DNA from 3 places in the Kitasatospora sp. NPDC059462 genome. Region 2 is predicted to be linked to each of the others. Evidence: riboswitches for the same ligand, from Rfam matches in the RefSeq annotation. Region 2 holds a riboswitch; each other region holds the start of a gene.
The links. A riboswitch is a leader RNA that binds a small molecule or an ion and turns the genes downstream of it on or off. The one in region 2 is predicted to bind cobalamin.

Region 1: linked by a shared signal. The riboswitch ahead of ACFXAM_RS33945 (ABC transporter substrate-binding protein) and the one ahead of ACFXAM_RS05295 (cobalamin biosynthesis protein) in region 2 are both predicted to bind cobalamin.
Region 3: linked by a shared signal. The riboswitch ahead of ACFXAM_RS11275 (ribonucleoside-diphosphate reductase subunit alpha) and the one ahead of ACFXAM_RS05295 (cobalamin biosynthesis protein) in region 2 are both predicted to bind cobalamin.

The regions. Positions count from the first base shown of each region.
Region 1 covers NZ_JBHYUU010000220.1:427-10,487, forward strand. The annotation lists gene ACFXAM_RS33930 (ferredoxin) at 1-360, opposite strand, end outside; gene ACFXAM_RS33935 (ABC transporter ATP-binding protein) at 357-1,175, opposite strand; gene ACFXAM_RS33940 (FecCD family ABC transporter permease) at 1,172-2,251, opposite strand; gene ACFXAM_RS33945 (ABC transporter substrate-binding protein) at 2,248-3,096, opposite strand; cobalamin riboswitch at 3,314-3,519, opposite strand; gene ACFXAM_RS33950 (hypothetical protein) at 3,525-3,902, shown strand; gene ACFXAM_RS33955 (maleylpyruvate isomerase N-terminal domain-containing protein) at 5,429-6,202, shown strand; gene ACFXAM_RS33960 (hypothetical protein) at 6,279-6,899, opposite strand; gene ACFXAM_RS33965 (DUF2004 domain-containing protein) at 7,042-7,548, shown strand; gene ACFXAM_RS33970 (STAS domain-containing protein) at 7,557-7,943, opposite strand; gene ACFXAM_RS33975 (hypothetical protein) at 7,940-8,254, opposite strand; gene ACFXAM_RS33980 (helix-turn-helix transcriptional regulator) at 8,416-8,709, shown strand; gene ACFXAM_RS33985 (M4 family metallopeptidase) at 9,099-10,061, shown strand, end outside.
Region 2 covers NZ_JBHYUU010000011.1:22,783-32,843, reverse strand. The annotation lists gene ACFXAM_RS05325 (MaoC family dehydratase) at 1-344, shown strand, start outside; gene ACFXAM_RS05320 (acyl-CoA dehydrogenase family protein) at 506-1,717, shown strand; gene ACFXAM_RS05315 (phosphatidylserine decarboxylase) at 2,177-2,869, shown strand; gene ACFXAM_RS05310 (CDP-alcohol phosphatidyltransferase family protein) at 2,856-3,734, shown strand; gene ACFXAM_RS05305 (hypothetical protein) at 3,828-5,360, opposite strand; gene ACFXAM_RS05300 (alpha/beta hydrolase family protein) at 5,522-6,637, opposite strand; cobalamin riboswitch at 6,817-7,029, shown strand; gene ACFXAM_RS05295 (cobalamin biosynthesis protein) at 7,063-8,049, shown strand; gene ACFXAM_RS05290 (cobyric acid synthase) at 8,046-9,563, shown strand; gene ACFXAM_RS05285 (putative cobaltochelatase) at 9,556-10,061, shown strand, end outside.
Region 3 covers NZ_JBHYUU010000030.1:13,500-23,560, reverse strand. The annotation lists gene ACFXAM_RS11295 (ArnT family glycosyltransferase) at 1-172, opposite strand, end outside; gene ACFXAM_RS11290 (glycoside hydrolase family 26 protein) at 172-1,272, opposite strand; gene ACFXAM_RS11285 (glycosyltransferase family 2 protein) at 1,269-2,705, opposite strand; gene ACFXAM_RS11280 (hypothetical protein) at 2,999-3,931, opposite strand; cobalamin riboswitch at 4,259-4,399, shown strand; gene ACFXAM_RS11275 (ribonucleoside-diphosphate reductase subunit alpha) at 4,580-6,985, shown strand; gene ACFXAM_RS11270 (ribonucleotide-diphosphate reductase subunit beta) at 6,985-8,001, shown strand; gene ACFXAM_RS11265 (protein-L-isoaspartate O-methyltransferase) at 8,051-9,127, opposite strand; gene ACFXAM_RS11260 (DUF397 domain-containing protein) at 9,398-9,601, opposite strand; gene ACFXAM_RS11255 (helix-turn-helix domain-containing protein) at 9,605-10,061, opposite strand, start outside.

The DNA.
Region 1 (10,061 bases), on a different contig from region 2:
CACCGCGGCCACCGCGGCGACCGCGTCGGGCGAGTCGGCGAGGCGGGTCGCGACGAGCAGCTCGGGCCGGTGACCCGTGCGCTCGCGCCACCAGTGCGCGGCGATCCGCCGCAGCCAGGAGTGGGCGGGGCCGGAGGCCGTGAGGCGGACGCCGACCACGACCACGGTCCCGGTGCCCGCGTCGGCCAGCCTGGTCAGCTCGGCCGACAGCGACGGGTCCGCCTGCTGCAGGAACGCGATCGAGGTCCGGTGCGAGGCCGCCGTCCGGAGGAGTTCGTCACGGCGGACGGCCTCCGCGATCGACATGCCGACCAGCAGCACGGCGCTGCGGCGGGCAGATTCCGGGAGCGGGGAGGTCATGGCGTCGTCCTTTCGGGGAGCAGTCCGTTCCACCGGATGTGCGGTCGGTCGTGCCGGGGGTGGCGTTCCACGGTGGCGTCGACGCCGTAGACGTGCGCGATCATGGGCGAGGTGAGCACCTCCGGGCCGGGCCCGTGGGCGACCAGCCGGCCGTCGAGCAGGACGGCGATGTCGTCGCAGTAGGCGGCGGCGAGTTCGAGGTCGTGCAGCGCGGCCACCGTGGTGATGCCGAGGCCGCGGACGGTGTCGAGGAAGCCGAGTTGGTGGCGCAGGTCGAGGTGGTTGGTGGGTTCGTCGAGCAGCAGCACGCCGGGCTCCTGCACCAGCGCCCGCGCGAGCTGGACCCGTTGGCGCTCGCCGCCCGACAGCGTCGGCCAGGACCGGTCGAGCAGGTGGCCGACGTCGGCCGCGGCGACGGCGTCGGCGAACACCGCCCGCTCGTGGGCGTCGGCCGCGGTGTTCGCCGGGACGGGCCAGCGGCTGCGGTGCGGGGTGCGGCCGAGGTCGATGACCTGGCGGACCGGCAGCGACAGCCGGGTGTCCGCCTGCTGCTCCATGAAGGCCACCTGGCGCGCCCGTCGGCGGGCGGTGAGCGCGTGGAGGTCCTCGCCGTCCAGGAGGACCCGCCCGCCGCTCGGCCGGGTCAGTCCGGCGACCGCGCGCAGCAGGGTGGTCTTCCCCGCGCCGTTGGGCCCGAGCAGGCCGGTGACCCGGCCGGGGGCGAACGCGAGCGAGACCGCGTCCAGCAGGGTGGCTCCGCCGATGCGCACCCGAAGGCCCTCGGCACGGAGCTCGACGGGGGGTGTCGCCGTCACTGTCCGCTCCCGTCGGCCCGGCCCTGGCGCCACAGCAGCCAGGCGAAGAAGGGTGCTCCGAGCCCGGCCGTGATGATGCCGACGGGGAGCTCCCGGTCGGGGAGGACCGAGCGCGCCACGATGTCGCTGCCGACCAGGAGGGACGCGCCCACCAGCGCCGACACGGGCAGCAGGACGGCGTGGCGCGGTCCGCAGACGAGCCGGACCACGTGCGGCACGACCAGGCCGAGGAACCCGATCACGCCGGTCTGGGCGACCAGGCACGCGGTCACCAGCGCGGCGGTGGCGACGAGGACCCAGCGGGTGCGCTCGACGTGGACGCCGAGGGAGCGGGCGGCGGTCTCGCCGAAGGCGAAGGCGTCCAGGTCGCGGGCCGAGGAGGCGAGGACCGTGATGCCGATCAGCGCGACCGCGGTCAGGAGGACGGCGGTGGGCCACCGCACGCCGGCGACCGAGCCCAGCGTCCACTCCATGACGCCGCGCGCCGCGTTGCGGTCCCCGAGGACCAGCACGACGAACGAGGTGTAGGCCCCGCACATCTGGCCCACGGCGATGCCGGCGAGCACGGTCCGGGTGGTCGGCAGCGTCCGGGTGCGCGCGGCGGCCAGGGCCAGCACGACGACGGCCGCGAGCAGGGCACCGGCGAACGCGGCGACCGCCACCGCGCCGGTGCCCACGGCGCCGGACACGCCGACGCCGAGGACGATCACGGTGACGGCGCCGGCGGCGGCCCCGTCCGAGATCCCGAGCAGGAAGGGATCGGCCAGGTCGTTGCCGGTGAGGGTCTGCAGCACGGCGCCGCAGACCGCGAGTCCGGCGCCGGTGGCGGCCGCTCCCAGGACCCGGGGCAGCCGCAGCTGCCAGACGATCTGGTCGTCCAGCAGCGTCACGGGCGGGTCGCCCAGTCCGAGACGGCGCACCACGACCTCGAACACCGTCCGGACCGGCTCGTGCTGCGAGCCGACGGCCAGACCGAGGAGCACGGTGGTCAGGAGCAGGGCGGCGGCGACGGCCAGGGCCGCCGCCGTGCGGCCCGGACCGGCGGGCCGCACGGCGGGGCGGGGTGCGGCGGTCATGAACCCGGGCGCAGCAGGCCCAGCCCGGCCGACACCCGGGCGGCGCCGTCGGCGAGCAGCACGCCGGGCGTCGACTCCGAGAACGGCACCACCACGAAGGCCTTGCGCTGCACGGCGGTGAGCCTGCTCAGCACCGGGTCGTTCTCCAGGTAGTCGATCTTGGACCGGGCGGTGTCCCAGTCGGCGTCCGCGAGCACGATGGCGTCCGGATCCGCGGCGACGACCTTCTCCCAGCTCACGCTCTGCCAGCTGCCGGGCAGGTCCGCGAAGACGTTGCGGGCGCCCACGGCGTCGAGCACCAGCTGCGGCCCGCCGTGGCCGGCGCCGACGTACGGCGCCTTGGTGTCCGAGTCGAACCACAGGACCTTCAGGTCCTTGCCCGCGGCCGTCGCCCTGAACCCGGCCAGCTGGTCCTCCTGCTGCCGCTGGAGCGCGGCCGCCCGCTCCGGGACGCCGAACACCCTGGCGACGTCGTTCAGTTCGCCCCACATCGCCTGCCAGGTCGTCGGCGGCACCTGGCTCTTGTCCGCGCAGCCGAACGGGGACAGGTACGACGGCATGCCCTGGCCGCGCAGTTCCTCCCGGCTTCCCGCGACCTTGTCGGTGAACGCGCTGGAGTAGGAGGCGTACAGGAAGTCGGGACGGGCCGCGAGGAGCTTCTCCTTCGTCGGGTAGTCCTCGGAGAGCACCGGAACGGAGTCGTAGGCCGCCTTCCATTTCTCCGGGACGGCGTTGTCGAGGTAGGCGGTACCGGCCATCCGGGACTCCAGGCCGAGGGCCAGGGCGACCTCGGTGGCCCCCTGGTTGAGCGTCACCAGCCGCTCGGGCGGGGCGCCGGCCGTCACGGTCGTCCCGCAGTTGACCAGGCTGACCGGCGCAGCGCTTCCGCCCGTCGCCGTGGACGCGACGGGCGCGGGGGCGCCCGTGCAGGCGCCGAGCACGCCGGTGAACAGGACGGCCGCGACCGCCCGGCCGGCACGTACCCGACCTGCGGGGCGTGCGGAACGTATGGACGCAAACGGGTACGGCAAAGCGCGGGGCACGTGTTCTCCAAAACCCTCGTGGAACATGTCGCGCCGTGGCCGGTCTCCTGGCTTCCGCATCGACGCACCGCAGCCGACCTTCCCGGGGGGCTCTTCGAGCCGTCCCAGTGGCCCTGACCGCTGGCGGAGCCGGTCAGCGAGGGCCGCGGTACTCCGCGGCAACAGTGGCGAGGGCCGCACCGGACTCGAACCGGTTTCCCGAACACCACGGCGATGGCAAGGTATCAGGCGTGGTCAGGTCGGTGCCGACCGGCTGCCCGAGGACACCGCCCGGGCGCCGGCCGCGCAGCGCCCCCACGCCCACGTGCCGACCACCCCCTCCGCGCGCCTTCGCGCTGCCGCTGCTGCGCGAGGCCGGCCTGACGCTCTCCACCGACCTGCACAACCGGGACGGCGTCAACACCCGCCACGAGCCGCTCGCCCACGCGGCGGACCTCGTCCTCGTCTCGACGACGGCCCTCGCGGATCCCGGGCGGACCATGCGCCGGATCGTCGAGCGCGGCCGGGCCCGGACGGTCGTCGCCTCGGCGGCCGGCGACGCCGTCGGCCGTGACGGACTCCTCGCCCGCGCCGCGGCACTCGACGCAGCGGACGGCGGAAGCCCATGACGGACGCAGCGCGCGGCCACGACGTGCGCGCCCTCGGTGGTGGCCGGTGCCGGGGGCCAGGGGAGGGTGGTGACGTCGCGGGCCGCGGTGCGGGCCGCACCCGCCGGGCGAGATCGTCGGCCGGGTCGTTGTCGTGGCAGCGCGGCGCGGTGTCCGTCGGGGGCGGGACGGTCGCGACCGCCGGCGGTGGGAGCAGGCGGACGGCTCCGTAAGGTGCCGTTGAGCGGCAGGGGTCCGCCCCTGCCGGCCGAGCGGCCGCACGCGGCGCGCTCGACCCGTTCACCGCCGGACGCGGATCGCCGAGGCCCGCCGAGCTCACCCGAACGGTGCGCCGGCGGGCCGAAGGCGACTTGGCGTCAGAAGGGGTTCCGCCCGGGTCACGTCACCGGCAGACAGACGGCGTAGACCATGTAGGAGCCGCTGGTGCTTGCCGAGTTGTTGAAGGACACCGTCCACATGTTCGCGGCGGACGGGTAGGACTCGTACAGCTGGACCGTGAGGTTGTTGCCGCCGAGGGGCGTCCGCAGCCCACCGCCCGTGATGACGGTACCTGCCGGACAGGCCGTGGTTCCCGTGTTGAGTCCGGAGGTCAGGGTGTGGGTCGTCTGGATGATCTGGGTCGGGAGGGTCGGCCCCGCAGGTCCGACAGGGCCGACCGGACCGGCCGGTCCCTGCGGTCCTGCCGGGCCCTGAGGTCCGGGAGGTCCCGGAGGGCCCGGCTTCCCGGACGAGCAGCTGTGCGGGCAGCCGCCCCCTCACCGGTGGTCGGTCTCGTCACCGGCCTCCGCCTGGGGTGTCACGAATCCGGTCAGCAGTGTGGCGGCCAGCACCGGCAGGGCGACGTTCCGCAGCAGGGTCAGGTGTTTCCGTCGCAATCCATCCTCCGTGAGTTCCTCGAATTCCGATCCCGTTCGTACACCGCACATGGCGGTGGCCGGGGCGCAATACTCATGTGAACACGCCTGAGAAGGCCGCGCGAGCAAGGAGATCCCTCTGGGGAATCGACCGAACCCGAGAAGCTGACACGGTGTCCGATGGGTCCGGGGACGTCGTACCAGCGGCTCGCCGGCGGACCGCCATTGACTCGCTGACGGTGGGTCGATCTGCGGCGACCTCCGTCATCGGCGGCCACCCGTTCCCGGTTCTCCTGAGATGCGGGAGGAGCTCGCGGGGACTACGCCGGGCGGTCATCGGCATGGGGATGTGATCGGTTTTCCTGCCGGACGGCCTTTCCCGCCCACCGGATTTCCACGCACTCGACCGGTGTGTCCTGGTGCTGTGCAAACGGCGCCGAGCCGCATCCCGCCGGACCGGTCCGACGTCGGCCGACCTCGGCATGCCGACCCTCGGCCCGCCACCGGATGCGGGCACACCCATCCGCCGACCAGGGTCACCGCCCGTCGGCACGGCACGGCACGGCACGGCACGGCAAGGCACCGCGCCGCCCGGCCGGGCAGCCGCGGCCTCTGACCGGGCTCCGACAAACTCGCTGTCCGGCGGCCGGAGCCCCGTGATACACAACCGTCGTGCAAAAAATCTTGGAGTTCCCCGAGGTCCTGCGGCTGATCGAGGACCGCTCGGCCGCGTTCCGCGCCGCGATCGCGTCCGCCCCCGACCTCGACGTCCAGGTCCCCGGCTGCCCGGAGTGGACGCTGCGCGAACTGGCGCAGCACCTCGGCGACGGCCGCCGCCGTCAGGCCGCCGTCGTCGCGGCGGGCCCGGGTGCCGAGCCCCCGGCGAGGACGGACCCGAAGGGCGCCCCGACCGCGCCCCGCGACCGGGAGGCCCTGGACGCCTGGCTCGCCGAGTCGACCGAGCTCATGCTCGCCGCGCTGCGCGAGGCCGGCCCGGACCGCGGCTGCTGGACGTGGTGGGGCCGCTCGCAGGCCCCGGAGACCAGCGGAGCCCTGGCCCGGCACCAGATCCAGGAGATCGCCGTCCACACCTACGACGTCCGGCTCACCCTGGGCGCCGCACAGCCGCTGCCGACGGACGTCGCGGTCGAGGGCGTCGACGAGTTCCTGACGACCGTCTCGGCGACGACCGTCCCGTGGCCGTTCAAGCCGGCGACCATCGACCTGCACGCGACCGAGGGCGGCTCCTGGCGCCTGACCCTCGACGCCGACGGCGTGCGCTGCGACGACCTCGCCGCCGACGCGGAGCCGGGCGACCTGGTGATGCGAGGCGCAGCGAGCGACCTGGTCCTGTACTTCTACGACCGCATCCCGCTCGACCGCCTGGACAACACCGGCGACACCGAGCCGATGGAGCAGCTCGCGGAGTGGGACCCGAACGCGTAGCGCGCGGGACGCGTCGGCCGGTGGTGCCCGCGCTCCTGCGGGCGCCACCGGGCCGACGGCGCCCGGTGCGGGGCCGTCACGGGGACAGCCACTCGCCGAAGAGGGGCGCGAGGCCGTTGCCGCCCTCCGCGCACGCGAACGTCCCCGGGCAGCACCGTTCCCACCCGGTGGGCGTGGCCAGCAGGGTCAGCCGCGACCACCGGGTCGCGGAGGGGGAGGACCGGTGGAGCCGGAGCCCGAGCTCCGGCACCGTCACGTCGTCGGCGGTCGGGGAGGAGGGGCGGGCCGATCCCGGCAGGACGGAGACGACGTCCGCGGCGGGGTGCCCGAACAGGTCCACGCCGTCCCAGACCACGGGGTGCTCCCCCCTCGGGCCCGGGCGCGCGCCGGCCTCGACGATCACCTGGACGAGGCCGTCGGCGCGGCCCGGACCGCCGCCGGCGACGGTCAGGGCGAGATCACCGAAGACCCCGACCGTGTTCCAGGCCGGGTCGAAGAGGATTCCGGCGAGCCACGCGTCGTGGGCGTCCCGCAGCGATGCGAAGTCGGCGCGGGCCGGCGCCGCGCACTGTCGCGCCCGGTGGCTCCCGGGCGTCGCCGCGAGCATCGCGGAGGCCTCCTGGGGCGTCGTCCCGAACCCGAGCGTCCCGGCCCCGTCCGGCAGGGTGACGCCGGTCCCCGGCAGCAGTTCCAGCATCGGGCCATTGTGCCCGGCGACCGCGCGAGACCGGCCGGTGGCTAGGATGCCCCCCTGAATCACTCCGGCCGCGGTGGACGCCGATCCGGGCGCCGCCTGTTCCCGTGACGGGCCGGCACCACAGGAAGGCGGAACGTCTCGCATGAAGGCCCTTGAGCACGCCCACTTCGGGCACGTGGAGACCGGTGCGCTCCGCGACACCGACGTCATCTGGCGGGGCACCTCGCAGGTGGGGGACGACGAGGTCGAGGTCCTGCTGTGGGCCGGGCCGTCCAGTGCGCCGGACGCCGGGGAGCTGGACGATCTCGCCGCGTGCCTCACCGGCCTGCCGGCGCTCGACGCGGCCGCGCGTGCGGCTCTGCGAACGTACCTGGACGGGGACCGCTCCTTCGTCGACTTCCACCTGGAGGAGCTGGAGGGCAGCGGGGCGGCCGGCCGTCTCGTCCGGGAGGCGGCGGGCGACGAGGTCGGGACGGCGGCCTTCGTCGCGGCCATGCGCCTGAACGGCGTCGGGCTGTGGCTGGGCGGGGTGTCCGACCGGCCGCCGGTCGTCCTGGACTACGTGTTCGAACCCGATCTCAGCGACCAGATACTCGCCGTCGGAGCGACCCGGCACGGGGCGGTGGCATCCGTCGACTGGGAGAGCTGACGGTCCGCTCAGCTCTCGCGCGAGGCGGCGTGCCGCCGGACGGGTGCGGTGCGGCCGTGGCGGTCGGCCTCCTCGGCGGTGGCGTGGACGGGGAAGAGGGGTGCGGCGTCGGTGAGGTCCAGCACCCGGCGGGCCATCGGGCAGGGAGCGATCAGGACGAGGGGGATCCCGGCGACCAGGGCCCTGCGGCGGGTGATGAGGAGCAGGTTGAGGCCGCTGGAGGTGAAGAGCCCCACGTCGGCGAGGTCGACGGCCAGCACCGCCGGACCCTGGTCGAGCGCCAGGTGCAGGACCTCCGCGGCCTCGGCCTCGCTGTCCATGCTCAGATCGCCGGAGAAGCGGCAGACGACGGTCTCCCCGACCCGCGCGGTTTCGGACTTCAGCCACGGACTCACGGCCGGCCCTCCCTCGGGCCCGCGCCCGGCGCGCCGCCGGCGGCGGCCGTGACGGGTGCGTCGGCCCAGGCGTCGGCGAGGCGCTCCAGTCCCTGCCACAGGTCCAGCGCGGCGTCCCTCAGGTGCACGGCGGCGGGGCTGTCCGCCTCGGCGGCGACCAGGTAGGCGTCGATGCCGGTGACGGAGTGCCGCAGCCGTCGGCGCAGCGGCTCGACCTCGCCGGCGTGGTCGCCGTGCTCGCGGGGCACACCGATGCGCTCGGTGAGGAACGCGGCGAGGCGTTCCAGTTCGTGCCGGGTCATCTGGGTCACGGGACCAACTCCCGGGAGGGCTCCGCGCGACGGTGGCTGCGCGGGCGGTGCGGGTCTTGACGTGCCTCCACTGTTCGCCCCCGGGGCAATGCCTGTCAACCATTGCACGAAAATAGTGTCGTGTTTTGATCGTCGTGAATCGCCGGACGTATAATCGGCCCATGGACGACGGCATCCCTCTCGCGCGGCAGTGGACGTTCCTGACCAATCACGCCCGCGTGCTCGTCCAGATCGCCCGCGACCCCGGCATCCGGGTGCGCGACCTCGCCGCCCAGTGCCTGCTCACCGAGCGCGCCGTCCAGCGGATCATCGTCGACCTCGAAGAGGCCGGCTACCTCAGTCACCAGCGCAACGGCCGCACCAATCACTACACGGTGATCGACAGCAAGCAGCTGCGTCATCCCGCGGACTCGGGCCCGACCCTCGCCGAGCTCCTCTCGGTCCTGCTGCGCTGAGGCCCGCAGGGGGTTGCGGCCCCCCGCTCACGAAGGCCCTGCCCCGTTCCGGCGTTCCGGGGGCGGGGCCTCCGTCGTGACGGGCGCGACGGGCGCGACGGACCCGGCGGAGCCGGCCTGCCGACGGCCAATTTCCCGGACAGCGCCCCCGTGGCGAAGCATTTCGGCCAACTTGGTGCCGTGCGGGTGACGTGTTCCCACCAAAACTGGCACTGTACCGTCCCGTCGCCGCATCGGCCCGCGCAGGTCGCACGAGCCCCGCAGGGCGCGGCGAGCACGTCGAAGACCGTTCCAGCGACTCGAACCACCAGCTCTCCCGGGCGGCATCACCCTCGACCGCCCGGCTGACTCCGGCCGCCCAGACCCGGCCGTCGCAGGAGGAGTTCCGTGTGACTCGATCCCCCAGAAAGTCCGTCACCGCAAGCGCGTTGATCGCCGGCGCCGCGATGATCGCGGCCGCGCTGCCGGCCGGTGTCGCGGCCGCCGAGGAGGCCCCGGCCGGGGCGCCCGCCGAGGCGCGGGCGTTCGCCGGTGCGCTGCCGGTGGAGCTCTCGGCCCAGCAGCGCGGTGAGCTGCTGGCGGCCGCCGACGCGAACCGGGCGGAGGCCGCCAGGTCGCTGAACCTGGGCTCGAAGGAGGCGCTGGTCGTCAGGGGCGTCACCAAGGACGCGGACGGCACCGTGCACACCCGCTACGAGCGGACCTTCGACGGACTGCCGGTCCTCGGCGGCGATCTGGTGGTCCACACCGCCCGGGACGGCTCCGGCAAGGGCGTCACCAGGGCCACCGAGGCGGACATCGCCGTCGACACCACCGCCGGGGAGGGTTCCGAGGCGGCGAAGGGCCTCGCGCTGGAGAGCGCCGCGAGCGCGAAGGTGCAGGAGCCGGCGGCCGACAGCGCCCGCAAGGTGGTCTGGGCCGCGTCCGGCACCCCGCGGCTCGCGTGGGAGACGGTCGTGACGGGCACGCAGGAGGACGGCACGCCGTCCGAGCTGCACGTCATCACCGACGCGGGCTCGGGCAAGAAGATCTTCGAGTACCAGGCCATCGAGACCGGCGTCGGCACCAGCCAGTACTCGGGCCAGGTCGCCATCGGCACCTCGCCGGCGGCCGGCGGCGGTTACGCGCTGACCGACCCCACCCGCGGCGGTCACAGCACCTACGACCTGAACGGCACCACCGGCACCAGGACGCTGTTCACCAACCCGACCGACACCTGGGGCGACGGCACCGTCGCCAACCGGCAGACCGCCGCCGTGGACGCCGCCTACGGCGCCCAACTCACCTGGGACTACTACAAGGACGTCCACGGCCGCAACGGCATCAAGGACGACGGCGTCGGCGCCCACACC
Region 2 (10,061 bases):
ACTTCGGCCGCAACGTGGTGGTGGGCAACTACGTCTACTCGCTGCTGCTCGGCATGTCCGTCCCGGACGTCTCCGGCAAGGCGATCGCCAACCTGGAGATCGAGTCGCTGCGGCACGTCGCGCCGACCTTCCACGGCGACACGATCTACGGCGAGACCACCGTGCTCGACAAGTGGCCGTCCAGGTCCAAGGACGACCGCGGCATCGTGTACGTCGAGACCAAGGGCTACAAGCAGGACGGCACGGTCGTCTGCCTCTTCCGCCGCAAGGTGATGGTGCCGACCGCGACGTACACCGAGGCGCGCGGCGGCGAGCAGCCCGGCCGTCCCACCCCCCTCGGCTGAGCCCGGATCCCCCCCCGAGCCCCGGACGGGCCGGCCGCCGTCATCGGCCGCGCCCCCACCCGGTTCACGGGGGCTCCGCGGAAGCCACGCCCGCGGAGCCCCCGTCCACTCCCCACCCCCCCACACTCCTCTTTTCCCTCAGGCATGACAGGAGCCGCACGATGGGACGCCTCGCACAGACCGACGGCCTCACCGAGATCCAGCGGGACATCCTCGCCACCGTGCGCGAGTTCGTCGACAAGGAGATCATCCCGGTCGCGACCGAGCTGGAGCACAAGGACGAGTACCCGGCCGCGATCGTCGAGGGCATGAAGCAGCTCGGCCTCTTCGGCCTGACCATCCCCGAGGAGTACGGCGGCCTCGGCGAGTCGCTGCTCACCTACGCCCTGGTGGTGGAGGAGATCGCCCGCGGCTGGATGTCCGTCTCCGGCATCGTCAACACCCACTTCATCGTGGCGCACATGATCAACGCCCACGGCACCCCGGAGCAGAAGGAGTACTTCCTCCCGAGGATGGCAGCCGGCGAGATCCGCGGCGCCTTCTCGATGTCCGAGCCCGGCCTCGGCTCCGACGTCGCCGCGATCACCACCAAGGGCGTCCGGGACGGCGAGGACGGGGAGTTCTACGTCCTCAACGGCCAGAAGATGTGGCTGACCAACGGCGGCACCTCCACCCTGGTCGCGGTGCTGTGCAAGACCGACGAGGGCGGCTCCACCCCCTACAAGAACATGACCACCTTCCTGATCGAGAAGACGCCGGGCTTCGGGCCGAACCCGGCCGTCCCCGGCCTCACCGTGCCCGGCAAGATCGAGAAGATGGGCTACAAGGGCGTCGACACCACCGAGCTGGTCCTCCAGGACGTGCGCGTCCCGGCCGACCGGATCCTCGGCGGGGTCCCCGGCCGCGGCTTCTACCAGATGATGGACGGCGTCGAGGTCGGCCGGGTCAACGTGGCCGCGCGCGGCTGCGGCGTCGCCCGCCGGGCCTTCGAGCTGGGCATCGCCTACGCCCAGCAGCGCACCACCTTCGGCAAGAGGATCGCCGAACACCAGGCGATCCAGTTCAAGCTGGCCGAGATGGCCACCAAGGTCGAGGCCGCCCACCAGATGATGGTCATGGCCGCCCGCAAGAAGGACGGCGGCGAGCGCAACGACCTGGAGGCGGGCATGGCCAAGTACCTGGCCTCCGAGTACTGCAAGGAGGTCGTCGAGGACGCCTTCCGCATCCACGGCGGCTACGGCTTCTCCAAGGAGTACGAGATCGAGCGGCTCTACCGGGAGGCCCCGATGCTGCTGATCGGTGAAGGTACTGCGGAGATCCAGAAGATGATCGTCGGGCGCCGGCTGCTGGAGGAGTACCGCATCGCGGAGTGATCCGCGGGCCCGGAGAGCCGCCGGACGACGGGCGTGCGGGCCCGTCCCGGCACCCGCCGTGCCCCCGCCCGGTCGGCCTGGTCCGCCCCGGGTCCGGCACGGCCCACCGGAGCGGCCACAGGGCGTACAGCTGCTGTCACACGCCCTGTGGCCGCTTCGGCATGCCCTCGCCGCGTCCCCCGCACGTGCCCCCCGGGCAGCCCCGCACCGGCCCGCCGGGCACGGTTGAGACATGAGTCACCAGCTTCGCCCGGTCCCTTGGGAACCGGAGCGGGGCCAGCTACGGTCGTAGGGAAGGGGCGCTGCTGCGCCTCCGCCAGGTCACATGACGAGCAGGCGGGTTGCCCACCCACCGGCTGGTCCCGATAGCATCCACCGGGACAGCAGACGTCCCTCTCTTACCCGATCCCGCGGTGGCCCCCGTCCAGCGGCCATGATCCCCCGCGACAAAGGTCTTCGATGCCCATCAGCCCGTCCCCTCACACCTCCGTCACGGACCGCGATGCCCTCGCAGCCACGACGGCCGGTCGTCGGCCCCGCGTGACCATCGCGCGCGGAGCCACCCCCTGGTTCGTCCCCACCCTCGCCACGGCCGCCGTGACCACCGCCCTCACCCGGCGCAGCGGCACGTGGGCCCTGGCGGCGGTACCCGCCTGTGCGCTCGGCGCCGGCATGCTGTGGTTCTTCCGCGACCCCGAGCGTGAGATCGGCACGGGCAGAGTGATCTCCCCCGCCGACGGCGTGGTCCAGAGCATCGACGCGTGGCCGGACGGCCGGACCCGCGTGGCGATCTTCATGAGCCCGCTCAACGTCCACGTGAACCGGGCCCCGCTGCCCGGCACGGTGACCTCCGTCGAGCACGTGCCCGGTGGCTTCGTGCCCGCGTTCAACAAGGACAGCGACCAGAACGAGCGGGTCGTCTGGCACTTCGACACCGAGCTCGGCGACATCGAGATGGTGCAGATCGCGGGTGCCGTGGCGCGCCGCATCGTGCCGTACGTGGACGCCGGTACCAAGGTCGAACAGGGCGAGCGGATCGGTCTGATCCGGTTCGGGTCCCGGGTCGACACCTACCTGCCGGCCGGCGTCGAGGTCGGCGTCGAGGTCGGCCAGAAGACCACCGCCGGGGTGACACGCCTTGACCGTGACTGATCCTGAGACGATCGTCGGCCTGGACGACGAGGAGACGGCCCTGCGCCGCCGCCGCTGGGCCCGCGACCGCGAGCTGCGCGCGCCGCGCTCGCCGCAGCACCTGTCCACCGCGGACTTCCTCACCCTCGGGAACGCCGTCTGCGGCTTCCTGGCGATCTACTCGATCACCACCGGGGTGCTCGTCCCGCACATCACCAACCCGGACGCCGCGCCGGACAAGCACAGCGCCGCCACCGCGGTCACGCTGCTGCTGATCGGCTCGATGTGCGACCTGTTCGACGGGCTGGTGGCGCGCAAGCTGCGCTCCTCCGCGCTCGGCGCCGAGCTCGACAACCTCGCCGACCTGATCAGCTTCGGCATCGCCCCGGCCTACTTCGTGGCGGTCTGGGGCATGGTCTCGCCGGGCTCCAACAGCCGGCTCTCCGCGCTGATCGCGCTGACCGTGCTGCTGGCGGTGGTGCTGCGGCTCGCCCGCTTCTCCGCCGTGAAGATGCGGCCCGGGGTGTTCCAGGGCATGCCCTGCCCGATGGGCGCGATGACGGTGATCGCCATCGTGCTGCTCGACCCGCCGTTCCTGCCCGGCCTGGTCGCCATCTTCGGCGCGGCGTACCTGATGGTCAGCCGGATCGAGTACCCGAAGCCGCAGGGGCTGCTGGCCACCGCGACGCTCTGCTGGATCGTCGTCTCGATCGGCTGCCTGGCGGCCTGGGCGACCGGCCTGCCGGGCGGCGACAACCTGCTGCACATCGGCGCGTTCGCGCAGATCGCGCTCGCCGCGATGGCGCCGCTGCTGGTCATCCGCCGCAAGGTGGGGCAGAAGGTCGGCGACGTCCGGGCGCGCCGCGCGGAGTCGCGGATCGGCTGACGGCCGCAGGACACGGTGGAAGGGCCCGGCTCCCCTCGGGGAGCCGGGCCCTTCCGCGTGTCGGGTGCGCCGCGTACCGGGTGCGCCGCGCAGCTACGCGCCGCCGCGGTGGACGCTGAAGGCCGAGCGGCGGGCCGCCCGGGCCACGCCCGGGTCGGGGTGGACGCCGGAGACGGCGGTCAGCACCGAGGCCGCCCGCGGGTGCCCGGACTGCCGGGCCCGCGCGAACAGCCGCACCGGGTCGCCGGCCGAGGCGCCCTCGACGTGGCCGACGAGCAGTTCCGTCTCACCGTGGTCGAGCACCGCCGCGGCGGTGTCCACCCAGAGCCAGGCGGCGTCCTCCGCGCCCAGCACGTCGGCCGGGGAGACTCCCTCGTCCGAGCGCTCGGCCAGCCAGAGCAGCGCGTAGGGGCGCAGCACCGGCTCGTCGACGGCGGCCCGGACGGCCTGCTCGGCGGTCACGCCGGCCACCCGCAGCGCCTCGAAGGCCAGGCCGCGCACCAGTGCGTCCTCGCCCTGCGCGGTCTCCAGCAGCTCGGCCACCGCCCGGTCGGCCGGGCGGGCGGCCAGCCAGGCCCGGTACTCGGCGCGGGCCGGGCCGGGCGAGTAGTCGGCGCAGGCGCTCAGCAGCTCCAGCGCGCTCTGCTCGATGTGGCCGGCGGCGGTCTGCGCGACGGTGCAGATCTCCTCCAGCTTGGCCCGCACCGCCCAGTTCCCGAGCGGGGAGAGCTCGGCCGCGTTGTCCCGGCGGGTCAGCGCGCCGACGGCGGCCAGGCCGTCCAGCATCCAGTCCAGGACGGCGGCGACGTCGGCGGGCGAGGCCGGGGTGTCGATCTGCGGCTCGCGGCAGGTGCCGCGGACGGCGGAGACGGCAGAGGCCGCGTGCGGGACCGGCGAGAGGCCGAAGGCACCCTCGCCGCCGCCGACCCGGCGCTCGTCCAGGCCGCGCCGGAGCAGCTCCAGCAGCTCGATGTCGGCCACCGGGCCGTCCACCAGGTGGAGGAAGGAGAGCAGCTGCGGGGCCTGGTCGACGGCCTGCCCGGCGAGCACCGCGAAGACGCCGCGCAGGGCGGCGGGCGGCACCGGAGCGAGCAGCGTCCAGGCGTCGAACAGGGCCGACCAGCCGCGGACCACCGCCTCGTCGTCGTGTTCCCAGGCGTGCAGGCGCCAGCCGGGGCCGGCACCGCCGTCCCGGGCCTCGACCAGGCCGACCAGCAGGGCCTGGCCCCACGCCTTGGCGGCGGCGCCCACCGTCATGGCGAGGGCGCGGCCGGCGGCGCGGGCGTCGTCGGGGAGCAGCTCGCCGCGCTTGTCGACCTCGTCGAGTTCGCCGGCCCAGCGGGCGATCCGGACGGCGTCGACCAGCATGCGGCGGGCCAGCGGGGCGAGTTCGGCGGGGGCGGGGAAGCCCTCCGGCACGGGGACCCGGCCACGGCCGGGTGCGGGGGCGGGGCCTCGTCGGCGGGGTACGCCCGGGGCCCCCGGCCTGGCGCCGGCGGGGCGGTGGGCCGTTCCGGGGAGACGGGTCACCGTCGCACCGGTACCGATCGTCGGCGGGAGCGGGGCATCACGGTCGCGCGGATTCCGAGACGTCACGTCGAGCAGTCTTCCCCTTGTACCGGCCATCTGTCACATCCGGTTGTCCGCGCGGGGCGGGCGGGGGGCGCGGGGGCTCGACAAGATCGGGCAACAGAGGCCAAACCGACTGGCCTGATCTTTGTGGCGGGTCCATGCCACGAAGAACGGGTGCGCCGCGGAATTCCGCGCGAGGGGGGGATCGGAACGGCTCAGCAGAACGGAGTGAGCCAGCGGCGCAGGGTCTCGGCGTAGCGGTCGGGGGCGGTGTTCCAGAGCGCGGCGTGATCACCCCCGGGAAAGGCCTGGAGGTTGACCACGTCCGGTCGGCGGCGGGCGAGGCGCTCGGCCGCCGCGAACGGGGCCACCGGGTCGTCCGGGCCGTGCAGCACCAGGGTCGGCACCCGCAGGTCGGTCCCCTCGGCGATGCGGGCGAAGTCGGCCAGATCCACGCCGGTGCGGCCCTGCGCCGCGAGCGCGCCCAGTTCGGCGGCCGCCCCCCGGAAGCCGGAGCGGGCGGCGTCCCGGCGGGCGGTGGCCGGCCAGTCCAGCACCGGCGAGTCCAGGACCAGGCTGCTGATCGAGGGGGCGAGGTCCGAGCGGGCGGCGGTCTGCAGGGCCATCGTGGCGCCGAGCGACCAGCCGTGGAGCACCACCCGGCCCGCGCCGGCGTCCAGGGCGGTGCGCACCGCCGCCTCGACGTCCCGCCACTCGGTCTCGCCGAAGTGGCCGAGGCCGTCCGGGGAGGCCGGGGCCCCGGCGTCGCCGCGGTAGGTGACGACCAGGGCGGGCAGGCCGAGGCGCTGCAGCTCGGGGAGGACGGGCAGGGCCTGGGTGCGGTCGGCGTCCGGGCCGTGCACCAGGACCACCCAGGTGCCGCGCTTGCCGTCCAGCCGCCACGCGGGCATCGCGCCGAGTTCGCCCTCGACGGCGGTCTCGGCGAACGGCAGCCCGAGCGCCCGGCCCGGGTCGCCGAGGTGGACCCGGGGGGTGAAGCGGACCTCGGTGCCGGGAGCGAGGGTGCCCCGGTCCGCGCGCACCAGCCGGCGGGTGACCCCCTTCTCGTCACTGTGCAGGACCTCCTCGACGACCGCGTGGCCGTCCTCGCCCCACTCGACGGCCCAGCGGCCGGGGCGCTCGCTCACCGGCGTGCGGGTGAAGGTGACCCGCCCCGCGCCGAGGGCCTGGACGAGCACCGGGCCGGTCCGGACGCGGGCGGCCCCGGCCGGGCGGACCATCCGCTCGGACGCCCGGCGGCCGATCACCAGGACGGCGGCCCCGGTGCCGACGGCGGCGGCCGCCACGGTGGCCGCGATTCCCCAACGCATACTCGCTCCCCGGTGCTCGGTGTCTGGCTCGGTCTCCGGTCTCGCTGTCCCGACCCACCCTCAGTCCACTCGCGCGGGCGGGGGGAGGCCAGCAGGACACGGCCGTACGGGTAGTTCCGGGAGGAAAATCACATGGCTGCGGCGGGGCGGCCCGGCGTGTGACCAACACCCCCGACGACCTCGGTTGACTCCCGGTTCGGGCCCATGATGGGATCCTTCAGCCAATACGGAGGCATGCAGAGGAAGCCGGTGCGAGTCCGGCGCGGTCCCGCCACTGTCACCGGGGAGCACGACCGGAACACGCCACGGCGGGCCGTCAGAAGCCGCTGGAAGGCCCGGGAGGTGCGTTCGACCCGGAAGCCAGGAGACTCTCGCCCCCGGTTCGTCGATCCAGGGCGCGGACCCTGAGTGAGGACACGCACGCGATGCTGCGCCCTGCCGTGCGCCCGTTGACCCGGGCCGCCGCCTTCGGCGCCGGCGCGGTGGCCGGGTACCTGGCCGACGCCCGGTTCGCCGACCCGCGCCGCGGCCACCCGGTGGCCGGCTTCGGCACCGCCGCCGCCCGGCTGGAACGCCTGCTCTGGCGCGACCACCGCGCCGTCGGCACCGCCTTCACCGCCCTGGCCGTGGGCACCGTCGCGGCCGGTGCCCTCGCCGCCGACCGGCTGCTGGCCCGCCGCCCGCCCGCCCGGGCCGCCCTCGCCGCCGCCGCGACCTGGACGGTGCTCGGCGGCACCTCGCTGACCCGGGAGGCCCGCACCATCGGCCGTTCGCTGGCGGCCGGCGACCTGACGGCGGCCCGGGAGCGGCTGCCGCACCTGTGCGGACGCGACCCGAGCGCGCTGGACGAGCAGCAGCTGGCCCGCGCGGTCGTCGAGTCGGTGGCCGAGAACACCGCCGACGCCGTGGTCAACGCCCTGGTCTGGGGCGGCCTCGCGGGCACCCCGGGCCTGCTGGCGTTCCGCGCGGTGAACACCCTGGACGCGATGGTCGGTCACCGCTCGCCCCGCTACGCCCGGTTCGGCTGGGCCTCGGCGCGGCTGGACGACGTGGCGGGCTGGCCCGGCGCGCGGCTGACCGCGCTGCTGACGGTGGCCGCCGCCCCCGAACCGCGCACCGCCTGGCGGGTCTGGCGGCGCGACGGCTCGGCGCACCCCAGCCCGAACGCCGGTCAGGCCGAGTCGGCGTTCGCCGGCGCGGTGGGCGTGCGCCTCGGCGGGACGCTGCACTACGGCGAGCGGGTGGAGCACCGCCCCGTGCTGGGCGGGGAGCTGCGGCCGGTCGGGGTGGACGACATCGAACGGGCCTGTGTGCTCTCCCGGCGGGTGAGCGCGCTGGCCCTGGGTACGACGGTCGCCGGGCACCTGCTGCTCCGGGCGGCCCTGGGCGGGATGCGGAGGAGTGGGGCATGAGCAAGGCGCTGCTGGTCGCCGGGACGACCTCGGACGCCGGCAAGAGCGTGGTCACCGCGGGCATCTGCCGCTGGCTGGCCCGGCAGGGTGTCGCGGTCGCGCCGTTCAAGGCGCAGAACATGTCGCTGAACTCCTTCGTCACCGCCGACGGCGCCGAGATCGGCCGCGCGCAGGCGATGCAGGCGCAGGCGGCCCGGGTGGAGCCGGAGGCGGCGATGAACCCGGTGCTGCTCAAGCCCGGGGCCGACGGCCGCAGCCAGGTGGTGCTGCTGGGCCGGCCGGTCGCCGAGGTCGGCGCGATGGACTACCGCGAGCGCAAGCCGGTGCTGCTGGAACGCGCCCTGGAGTGCCTGGCGGACCTGCGCCGGCGCTTCGACGTGGTGGTCTGCGAGGGCGCGGGATCGCCCGCCGAGATCAACCTGCGCGACCGCGACATCGCCAACATGGGCCTGGCCACCGCCGCCGGCCTGCCGGTCGTGGTGGTCGGCGACATCGACCGCGGCGGGGTGTTCGCGGCGATGTACGGGACGCTGGCGCTGTTGTCGGCCGAGGACCAGCGGCATGTGGCGGGCTGGTTCGTCAACAAGTTCCGCGGCGACGCGCGGCTGCTCGCGCCGGGCCTGGAGATGCTGCGCGAGCTGACCGGCCGTCCGGTGCTCGGCACCCTGCCGATGCTGGCGGACCTGTGGCTGGACGCCGAGGACTCGCTCGACCTGTCCACCGTCGTCGACCGGACGGCCGCGCGCGGCCCGCTCGGCGCGGACGTGCTGCGGGTGGCCGTGCTGCGCTTCCCCCGGCTGTCCAACTTCACCGACCTGGACGCGCTCGCCCAGGAGCCCGGCGTGCTGGTCCGCTGGGCCACCCGCCCGGAGGAACTGGCCGACGCCGACCTCGTCGTGCTGCCCGGTACCCGGGCCACCGTCGCGGACCTCGCCTGGCTGCGCGAACGCGGCCTGGAGCCGGTGCTGAGGGCCCGGGCGGCGGCCGGGCAGCCGCTGCTCGGCGTCTGCGGCGGCTACCAGATGCTGGCGCACTCGATCGTGGACGAGGTCGAGTCGGGGGCGGGCGCGGTGGACGGCCTCGGGCTGCTGCCGACCCGGGTGCGGTTCGGCGCGGAGAAGGTGCTCGCCCGGCCGGTCGGCGAGGCGTACGGGGAGCGGGTCGAGGGCTACGAGATCCACCACGGCATCGTCACCGTCGAGGGCGGCGAGCCCTTCCTCGACGGGTGCCGGGCGGGCCAGGTGTGGGGAACCACCTGGCACGGGGCGCTGGAGAACGACGGCTTCCGCCGCGCGCTGCTGCGCGAGGTCGCGGCGGCCGCCGGCCGGGCGTTCGTGCCCGCGCCGGACACCTCCTTCGCGGCCGCGCGGGAGGCCCGGCTGGACCGGCTGGGCGAGCTGATCGAGGAGCACGCGGACACCGACGCGTTGTGGAAGCTGATCGAGGGCGGGGTGCCGGCGGCCGGATCGCTGCCGTTCCTTGCGCCCGGGGCCCCTGGGAGCATGCATGAGTGACGTCCGATACCCGTTCACCGCGATCGTCGGCATGGCCGACCTGCGGCTCGGCCTGCTGCTGAACGCCGTCTCCCCCGCCGTCGGCGGGGTGCTGGTGCGCGGCGAGAAGGGCACCGCCAAGTCGACCATGGTGCGCGCGCTGGCCGGGCTGCTGCCGTCCATCACGACCGTCGACGACTGCCGCTTCGCCTGCGACCCGGCGGCGCCGGACCCGCAGTGCCCGGACGGCGCGCACACCGGCACGCCGGCCTCCTCCGAGCGCCCGGCCCGGCTGGTCGAGCTGCCGGTCGGCGTCTCCGAGGACCGCATCGTCGGCTCGCTGGACCTGGAGCGGGCGCTCGCCGAGGGCGTCAAGGCCTACGAGCCGGGCCTGCTCGCCCGGGCGCACCGCGGCGTGCTCTACATCGACGAGGTGAACCTGCTCCAGGACCACGTGGTGGACCTGCTGCTGGACGCCGCCGCGATGGGCCGCTCCTACGTGGAGCGCGAGGGCGTCTC
Region 3 (10,061 bases), on a different contig from region 2:
GGTCGTCGTCGTCCGGGCGGTCGGTGAACCGCACACCGGCGTCGGTCCGTTCCTCGTGCGGCGGGAGCGGCGCCGACGGGTGGCGGCTCTCGAACCACGAGCCGCCGGTGTCGGGCACCCGGACCGGCGCGTCCTCGGCGAGGGGGTTGCGGGGCGTGGGGATGGACGTCATCAGGGGCTCTTCACATCGAAGCTGTAGCGGCCGTCGGACACCGCCTGCTTGAAGGCGTTCTGGGACTGCGGGTCGCCCTCGATCCGCCAGTCGACCTCCTTGTTGAGGTTGAACCAGATGAAGCCCAGGCAGTCGGGGCGCTTGATCACGTTCGCGGCGAGGTTGTAGATGTCGGACACCTTGCGGGTGCCCGGCTCGGAGCCGGTCTCGGCGATGATCCACGGCTTGTCGGTGAAGGTGCGGATCTGGTTGAGGGTGGGCGTGTAGAGGGTGTCGAAGGTGCCCGCTTCGAGGTGGGTGTAGTACGCGACGATGCCCACCCAGTCGACGTAGGTGTCCCCGGGGTAGTACGGCTTGAGCGCCACGGTCGGCACCGGGTTGATGCTGTTCGGGCTCCAGACCCAGATCACCTGGCCGACGCCGAGCTGGGTGAAGACGTCGTGCAGGTGCTGGTAGGCGGCCACGAAGTCGGCCGCCGTGGTGGTCTTGGTGCCCCAGTCGTACCAGGTGCCGTTGAACTCGTGGGCGAAGCTGATCGCGACCGGCACGTTGGTGTTGCGCACGGCCGCCGCGTAGCGCTTGACGTAGTCGTCGTGCTTGCCCGCCGCGATGTCGGCCAGCGGCGTCTTGTAGGGCTCCCAGGCGATGAACGGCAGCGCGCCGCCCTGCCAGGCGTTGGTCACGCCCTTGACGTCGTACTCGTCGCCCCAGCCCGAGTAGTACTCGACGATGTTCGGCCGCTTGCCGATCCGGCCGGCGAACTCGTCGACGCCGGCCATCGACGCCGGGGCGCCGTCGACGGCCACGCCCAGGTACTTCTTCGCCGGCTTGAGCAGCGGGCGGACGTCGTACGGCAGCGCCGCGTCGGGGGTGGCCGTCCTGGTCGGCGTGGCCGCGGCGGTGGCGCTCGCGCCGCCCGCGGCGGCCGTGCTCCCCGCGGACGCCGCGGCGGTGGGGCCGGCCGCCGCCGCGGGGCCCAGCGGCTCCTGGCCGAGCAGGTCGCAGGCGGCCAGCGGCAGCACCAGCAGGGCCGCCGCGAGGGCGCGGAACAGTGCGGCACGCGCCCGGCGGGCGCCGGGGGTGCGGGTGGGGAGGCTCATGCCACGGAGTCCTGGGATCGGGGCTGGATGAGGATGCGGCCGACCGTCACCGCGTAGAACAGGCCCGAGGAGAGCACCAGGGCGAAGTCCAGCGGGTACAGCGTGAACATCCGGTACACCGCCGCGACCACCCAGACCAGCGCGGTGCCCCCGCCCCAGACCACGATGCCGGTCCAGAAGCGCCGCTGCCGGTTCTTGGCCTTGCTGGACCCGGTCGGCTGCCAGCCGCGCTGACGGCCCCGGACGAGGTCCCAGACCGCGAAGAAGTGCGCCCAGCCGTACATCATCCGCCCGGCCCAGGCCTCCAGCCGGTACGGCGCCCGGTGCCAGAGCGGGAAGATCACGGTCGCGTACACCAGGCTGGGCAGGACCAGCACCAGGTGCTGGACCTGCAGCAGGTCCGGCCGCCAGAGCAGCAGCATGATCGGCAGCATCGGCAGCGCGAAGGTCAGCAGCGCGGTGTGGATGTAGTAGAGGAACCCGGAGACGTAGCAGAGCCGGGTGGTGAAGTCGAGCTTGGTGTGCCAGAACTTGCGGCTGGTCATCAGCGACATCGAGCCCATGCACCAGCGGTACTGCTGGTTCTGGAACGCCCCGGCGTTGTCCGGGCAGACGCCGGTGGACAGGGCCACGGGCACGTACTGCAGGTCCCAGCCCAGGGCCCGCAGGTCGAAGCCGGTGTGCACGTCCTCGGAGTGGGCGATCAGCGTGGTGCCGCCGTTCTCCACCAGCGCGGCCCGCCGGTAGACCGCGCAGCTGCCGACGCAGATCGCGCCGTCGTTGCGCTGCCGGGCGACCTGCACCGAGCGGTAGAACAGCTCCTGGATGGCGCCGGCGCCGCGCTCGATCCAGTTCTGCGAGTCCAGCACCCGGAAGAACTGCGGCGACTGGACGATGCCGAGCTTCGGGTCGCGCTGCAGGTAGGGCAGCACCTCGTGCAGCAGGTCGTGCCGGGGCGCGAAGTCGGCGTCCAGGATGAGGATGAACTCGCCGTCCGAGCGGCCGAAGCCGTAGTGCAGGTTGCCGGCCTTCTTGAACCAGCCGCGGTTCTCCCGCACCCCGTACCGGAAGCCGAAGTCCGCGGCCATCGCCTCGACCTCCGGGCTCGCCGCGTCGTCCAGGACGTACGGCATGACCAGGCCCGGGTAGTGCTCGGCCATCTTCCGCACGTACGTCCAGGTGTTGTGCAGCACCTCGATCGGCTCGCCGCAGACCGGCAGGAAGACGTCCACCGTCGGGTACTCGGCGGGGTTCCACTGCCGCACCAGCCGGCGGTGCTCCTTGACGTCGAAGTTGGGCGTGAAGCTGTTCACGCGCAGCGAGACCACGTAGTAGACGACCGTGAAGAACAGGAACGGCACGCAGAGCCAGAACCACGACCCGAGGGAGTACAGCTCGGCCTGACTGACCACCAGGCACCCGAAGCTCACCATCGAACAGAGGGTCAGCACCCACTGGTGGCGGATGGTGTAGCTGTACTTCTCCTGCGAAGTGGGCGGCGCCGGCAGCAGCATCGCGGGGACGGGCTCGCCCGTTCCGCGTCGGCGGCCCGCCGCCCTGCGCCGTCTGCTGGTCGCATTGACGGCAGCGCTCACCGCGCGGTACCTCCTGCTCGCTGATTCCCCGTCGGGGCGGCCACGGGGGGACGCATCCCTCCCCCGAGGGCGGTCATCCTATCCGACCGCCCCGGGCCGCCCTCCGCGGGCCGTCCCCTCCCCGCCGGGGGTCAGCCGGCGTGGGATCCCCGGGCCAGCAGGACGTCCTTCGTACGCTCCGCCAGCGCTCCGGCGGCGGCCGTCGCGAGCTGGTCGCTCTGGTCCGTCCCCTGCTTCAGCGAACCGGCCACCGTGAAGTAGCCGAAGCGCCCGATCGACGCGTGGGTCTCGGTGCAGCCGGACTTGTCGGTCACGCAGAACATCGGGACACCGGTGCCGGACAGACCCTGGATCAGGCCCGCGTGGCGGCCGATCGCCCGGTCCGCGCCCGCCTTGTTGTCGAAGACCGCGACCCCGACCGTGACGGCGCTCTCGCCACTGACGTAGGTCGCGCGGACCAGCGAGCGGCAGGTGTCGTCGCCGAGCGCGAGGCCGAGTCCGCCGGTGGTGGCCTTGGAGCAGGGAGCGGTCGAACCGGTCACCTGACGGGTCCACACCTTGCCGTCGATGGTCCGGGTCTGATCGGGGAACAGCGTCGCCGCGTCGACCGGCAGCTTGTCGGTGGCGGCGTCGGAGATCACCGCCACCGCCTGCTCGGTGGGCGTGGCCGTGGCGGACGGGGTACCGGTGGTGGTCCCGCTCGCGGCCGGCTTCGGGTCGTCGCCCTTGTCACGGCCGTTGATCCACACCCCGGCCCCGACGATCCCGCCGACCAGCACGGCGGCGACGACCACCGCGCCGATCCACAGCCGCTTGCGGCGGCGCGACTCGTCGGCGTGCCGGTCCGCCATCGCGTTCCAGTCCGGCTCGTTCGGGGGCGACGGCTGCGGCGGCTGGGCGCCCTGCTGCGGCCACCCGGCGAACGGGGGCGCGGGCTGCGGTCCCGGCTGCGGTCCGGCCGGCGGCTGCGGCGGCTGGGCACCCTGCGGGGGCCCCGGCTGCGGGTACGGCACCGCGCCGGACGGCACGTGCGGCGCCACCGGCGGCTGGGCCTGCGGCGGCACCCCCGCCCCCGGTTGCACGTACGGCGTCGCAGGCGGCCCGAACCCGCCGGGCGGCGGCACCGGCGGCCGCCCCGGCTGCGGCACCTGACCCGGCACACCAGGCTGCTGACCCTGCCCCGGCGGCACGGCCCTACCGGCCCAGTCCCCCGGAGCGCCCGTTCCCTCGCTCATGTGCCGAGATCGTAGGGCATGCACCGGACGAGGGACCGTCCCGGTGACCAATCCGTTTCGCAACGGACCCCGCGCGGGCGCCCCAAGGCCCCTCCCCGGTACCACCGGTCATCGGAGCAACACGCCACGCTGCACAACATGTGGTGTCGCATCCAGCGAGCACCACTAGATGTATGCTCGTCCCTGCTGTCGACGCAGGGGAACCCGGTGCGAGTCCGGGACTGCCCCGCAGCGGTGTGCGGCCGCCCCCGAAGGGCGCCGCGAGTCCGAGTACCTGCCGACGGCGTGCCGACGCCTCCCCGCAGGGGCCATGGCACCAGCACCACCTTCCGGGCCTCGCGGGCGGGCCGGGGACGACACGCGTGCGACGCCTCCGGGCCGCACGGCGATCTCCCCTGCCCCGAACGGCCCGGCCCGAGCCACCGCCGTCGACCGCCGCCAGGAGAGAGCGCCTTGACCACCGCTGCCTCAGCCACCCTGCCCGCCCAGGGTTCCAGCTCCGCCCCCGCCGACCCGACGGTCTCCGACCCCGGCGGTGCGCTCCTGCGCCTCCTGACCGACCGCAGCACCGACCTCCCCCAGGTCGACCCCGGCCATGTCGCCGCCGCCGCGCTCCGCGGCCGCCACGCCGGCTCGGACTTCGCCGAGCTGCGCGGGCTGGCCGTCGACGCCGCCGCGTCGATGATCGCCGAGGACCCGCAGTACTCCAAGCTCGCGGCCCGCCTGCTCGCGCTGGAGATCGTGGACGAGGCGGCGAGCCAGGGCGTGGTCTCGTTCTCCACCTCGATCGCGGTCGGCCACGCCGAGGGCCTGATCGGCGACACCACCGCCGACTTCGTCGCCAAGCACACCGCCGCCCTGGACGCCCTGGTCGACCCCCGGGGCGACGACCGCTTCGAGTACTTCGGCCTGCGCACCGTGCAGTCCCGCTACCTGCTGCGCCACCCGATCACCCGCAAGGTCGTCGAGACCCCGCAGCACTTCCTGCTCCGCGTCGCCTGTGGCCTGGCGGTCGGCGACACCGAGCAGTCGGTCGCCGAGGTCGCCGAGCTGTACCGCCTGATGAGCCGGCTGGAGTACCTGACCTCCTCGCCGACCCTCTTCAACTCCGGCACCCGCCACCCCCAGATGTCCAGCTGCTACCTGCTGGACTCCCCGCTGGACAACCTGGACTCGATCTACTCGCGCTACGCGCAGATCGCCCGGCTGTCCAAGCACGCCGGCGGCATCGGCCTGTCCTACTCCCGGATCCGCTCGCGCGGCTCGCTGATCCGCGGCACCAACGGCAAGTCCAACGGCATCGTGCCGTTCCTGCGCACCCTCGACTCCTCGGTCGCCGCCGTCAACCAGGGCGGCCGCCGCAAGGGCGCGGCCTGCGTCTACCTGGAGACCTGGCATGCCGACATCGAGGAGTTCCTGGAGCTCCGCGACAACACCGGTGAGGAGGCGCGCCGCACCCACAACCTGAACCTGGCGCACTGGATCCCGGACGAGTTCATGCGCCGGGTCAACGCCAACGCCGACTGGTCGCTGTTCTCCCCCGCCGACGTCCCCGAGCTGGTCGACCTGTGGGGCGAGGAGTTCGACGAGGCCTACCGCAAGGCCGAACTGGCCGGCAAGGCCGTGCGCACCATCCCCGCGCAGACCCTCTACGCCCGGATGATGCGCACCCTCGCGCAGACCGGCAACGGCTGGATGACCTTCAAGGACGCCTCCAACCGCGCCGCCAACCAGACCGCGCTGCCGGGCCGCACCGTCCACTCCTCCAACCTCTGCACGGAGATCCTGGAGGTCACCGACGACTCCGAGACCGCCGTCTGCAACCTCGGCTCGGTCAACCTCGGCGCCCACGTCGCCGCCGGCGCGTCGGCCGGCGACCTGCTGGGCGCGATGGACTGGGAGCGGCTGGACGCCACCGTGCGCACCGCCGTCACCTTCCTCGACCGCGTGGTGGACATCAACTTCTACCCGACCCCCGAGGCCGGCGCCTCCAACTCCCGCTGGCGGCCGGTGGGCCTCGGCGTGATGGGCCTCCAGGACGTCTTCTTCCAGCTGCGGATCGACTTCGACTCCGCCGAGGCCAGGACGCTCTCCACGCTCATCGCCGAGCGCATCATGCTCACCGCCTACGAGCGCTCCGCCGACCTGGCCGAGCAGCTGGGCCGCCACGAGGCGTACGGCGAGACCCGCGCCGCCCGCGGCGAGCTGCACATCGACCACTTCGGCTCGGCCACCCCCGAGTGGGCCGATCGCTGGACCGCGCTGCGCGAGCGGATCGCCGTCACCGGCCTGCGCAACTCGCTGCTGCTCGCGATCGCGCCGACCGCGACCATCGCGTCCATCGCCGGTGTGTACGAGTGCATCGAGCCGCAGGTGTCCAACCTGTTCAAGCGCGAGACGCTCTCCGGCGAGTTCCTCCAGGTCAACCCGTACCTGGTGCGCGACCTCAAGGAGCTCGGCGTCTGGGACCAGCAGACCCGCGACGCGCTGCGCGACGCCAACGGCTCGGTCCAGGAGCTCGGCTGGCTGCCCGCGGAGATCCGCTCGCTGTACCGCACCGCCTGGGAGCTGCCGCAGCGCGCGCTGATCGACCTGGCCGCGGCCCGCATGCCGTACATCGACCAGAGCCAGTCGCTGAACCTCTTCATGGCCGCGCCGACCATCGGCAAGCTCAGCTCGATGTACGCGTACGCCTGGAAGGTCGGTCTGAAGACCACCTACTACCTGCGCTCGCGCCCGGCCACCCGGATCGCCCAGGCCGCGTCCGGCACCGCCCGCACCGCCGCCCCGGTGCCCGTGAACACCCCGACCCTCACCCCGGAGGAAGAGGCCGCGCTGGCCTGCTCCCTGGAGAACCCCGAGTCCTGCGAGGCCTGCCAGTAATGAGCTCCGAAGACCGCAAGATGCTGCTCGACCCCGGCTTCGAGCTGACGCTGCGCCCGATGCGTTACCCGTCGTTCTACGACCGGTACCGCGACGCCATCAAGAACACCTGGACGGTGGAGGAGGTGGACCTTCACTCGGACGTCGCCGACCTGGCGAAGCTGAGCGAGGGCGAGCGTCACATGATCGGCCGGCTGGTCGCGTTCTTCGCGACCGGTGACTCGATCGTCGCGAACAACGTGGTGCTGAGCCTCTACAAGCACATCAACTCCCCGGAGGCACGGCTGTACCTGAGCCGTCAGCTGTTCGAGGAGGCCGTGCACGTCCAGTTCTATCTGACGCTGCTGGACACCTACCTTCCGGACCCGGAGGACCGCAACGCGGCCTTCGCCGCGGTGGAGAACATCCCCTCCATCCACCAGAAGGCCCAGTTCTGCTTCAAGTACATGAACGCGGTCGACCACATCGACTCGCTGCAGACCAAGGAGGACCGGCGGGCCTTCCTGCTGAACCTGATCTGCTTCGCGGCCTGCGTCGAGGGTCTCTTCTTCTACGGCGCGTTCGCGTACGTGTACTGGTTCCGCAGCCGGGGCCTGCTGCACGGCCTGGCGACCGGCACCAACTGGGTGTTCCGCGACGAGTCCATGCACATGGACTTCGCCATGTCGGTGGTCGACACCGTCCGCGAGGAGGAGCCCGACCTCTTCGACGACGAGATGGCCAAGCAGGTCACCGAGATGCTGGAGGAGGCCGTCGAGGCCGAGCTCCAGTTCGCCCGCGACCTCTGCGGTGACGGCCTGCCCGGCATGAACACCGAGTCGATGCGCGAGTACCTCCAGGCCGTGGCCGACCAGCGCCTGGCGCGTCTGGGCCTGCCGATCCGCTACGGCTCCACGAACCCGTTCGGCTTCATGGAGCTGCAGAACGTCCAGGAGCTGACCAACTTCTTCGAGCGCCGGGTCTCCGCGTACCAGGTCGCCGTCGAGGGCTCGGTCTCCTTCGACGACGACTTCTAAGCACCGAGGTTCGGAGGGGGGAGCGCCGCTCGGCGCTCCCCCCTCTGCTTCATGAAGTGGGCCGCACCCACTGGCGTTCCGATGTGACGGTGACCCGGTAGTCGTACGGTGTCGGACGGCCGTGTTCCTCCCACTGCGACCAGGCGGTCAGCACCTCGTCACCGATCCGGCGCGGGCCGCCTTGGAACAGCAGGGCACCGCCCGCGGAGACTGCCGCCCATGACGCTCTGCCGTCGTGGATCCAGGCGTTGACGCCGTCCTCGTCCCGGCCGGTGACGATCACGGCGTCCGGGACGGCGACGCGCACGGCGAAGCGCAGGTCCCAGTCGTCGGCGAGCGGGGCGAGGTCGCGTTCGACGATCCGCTTGGTGGCAGCCTCGCCAGTACCTCGTACCTTCGCGTAACTGACCGTCGGCGCCGGAGCCGAGCGGTCCGCCATGAACTGCCCGAGGCCCTGCACCCAGCCGCTCGCGCTACGGCCGTCGGCGGCCACCGTGAGCGCGACGTGCCCGAGCCGGCCCCACGGGTAGACGATCCGGCCGCCCGGCTTGGCGGCCTCGATCCATGTGTAGGGGACGGACTCCACGGCGTAGGTCGCATGGATGCGGTCGAACGGGCCGCCGGGCGGGACGCGGCTGGTGCCGTTGCCGACGAACACCTCGACGGCGGCGAGCCGTTTGCGGGCGAGCAGGGCGAGGCTTTCGTCCACCTCCGTGGAGACGACCCGGTTGGGCCCGGCCCGCCAGGCGGCGAGCGCGCAGCTCCAGCCCTGGCCGGTGCCGATGTCCCACACGGTGTGGCCTGGCTCCAGCATCAGGCTGTCCAGCATGTCCGCCACCACGGCGGGCGCGGAGAGGCTGGAGGAAGGGAGCCCATCGGTGACCTGGGTGACCGCCGCCGCATCAGGCCCGGAGTAGAGCTCGTCCGCCCACGCGGTGGGGGAGGTCGGACGGTCGAGTGACGTGTAGGCGTGACCGTCCCACCGCCACAGCCGATCCGGCGCGAAGGTGTCACGAGGCAGCGCGCGCATAGCCTCACGCACCCACGGCGAGCCGGCCGGCCAGGCCCCGCGCGCCTCCATCAGGGCATCCATCCGCGTGCGGCGGCCGGCCAGATCACCGGTCATCGCTTCTTGTGCTTCCCGTCGCCCGGCGGCGGAGGCGGTACCTGCCCGTCGGCGTTCCCCGGCGGCGGCTCTCCCTGCCCCGGGTCCGGCGGCGGCTTCTCGTGCTCACCCATGCTGCGCTCCCTTCGCTCGGGCCCCATCCTCTGGGAACGCCAATGCGCCACACCAGACGCGCAGAGGCGCACCCGCAGCGCGCACGTCCGAGGTACACGCCGCCAGTGATGACGATGCCCCGCACGGCCACAGCCCGTGCGGGGCATCCATGTCGTCTCAGCCTGTCGAGAACTCCCCGCCCTTGACCCCTGCCAGGAACGAATCCCAAGCCTCAGCCGCGAAGAGCAGTTCCGGCCCGTCTGGGTCTTTCGAGTCCCTCACTGGCACGACGCCGGACAGCCCAGCAGCCACCTCGACACACTCGCTCTGCGCACCTGAATACGAAGACTTGCGCCACTCATCTGGCGAGAACTCGCTCACGATCTAGACCTTCTCACTCGCGATGCGCTCGATGAGCGCGATCGATTCCTTGTGGGGCAGTGACTCCGCCAGAGCACGACGGAACACGTTCGCGTACTTGAAGACTTCGCCCGGCTCCTCGATGTACAGCGTGCTGAGGAGGCTGTCGACGTACGCCACGTCCGTCTCCGCCACCTCTGGAAAGCTCAGGATGGTGACTGGCCCGAAGAGCGCGGCATGGATCTCCGACGCCTCCGGCAGGATCTGGACGTTGACGTTGGGGCTCTCGGCCGACTCCGCGAGGGATCGAAGTTGTTCGCGCATCACCGACCGACCACCGACCTGATGTCGGAGCGCTGATTCCGAGAGTACGGCCCAGACCCTCATGGGGACCTCTCTTGCCAGCACCGAGCGTCGCTCCTGGCGGACCTTCGTCAGGATCTCGATCTGATCCGGCGTCGCGTCTTCTATCTGCGCCTTC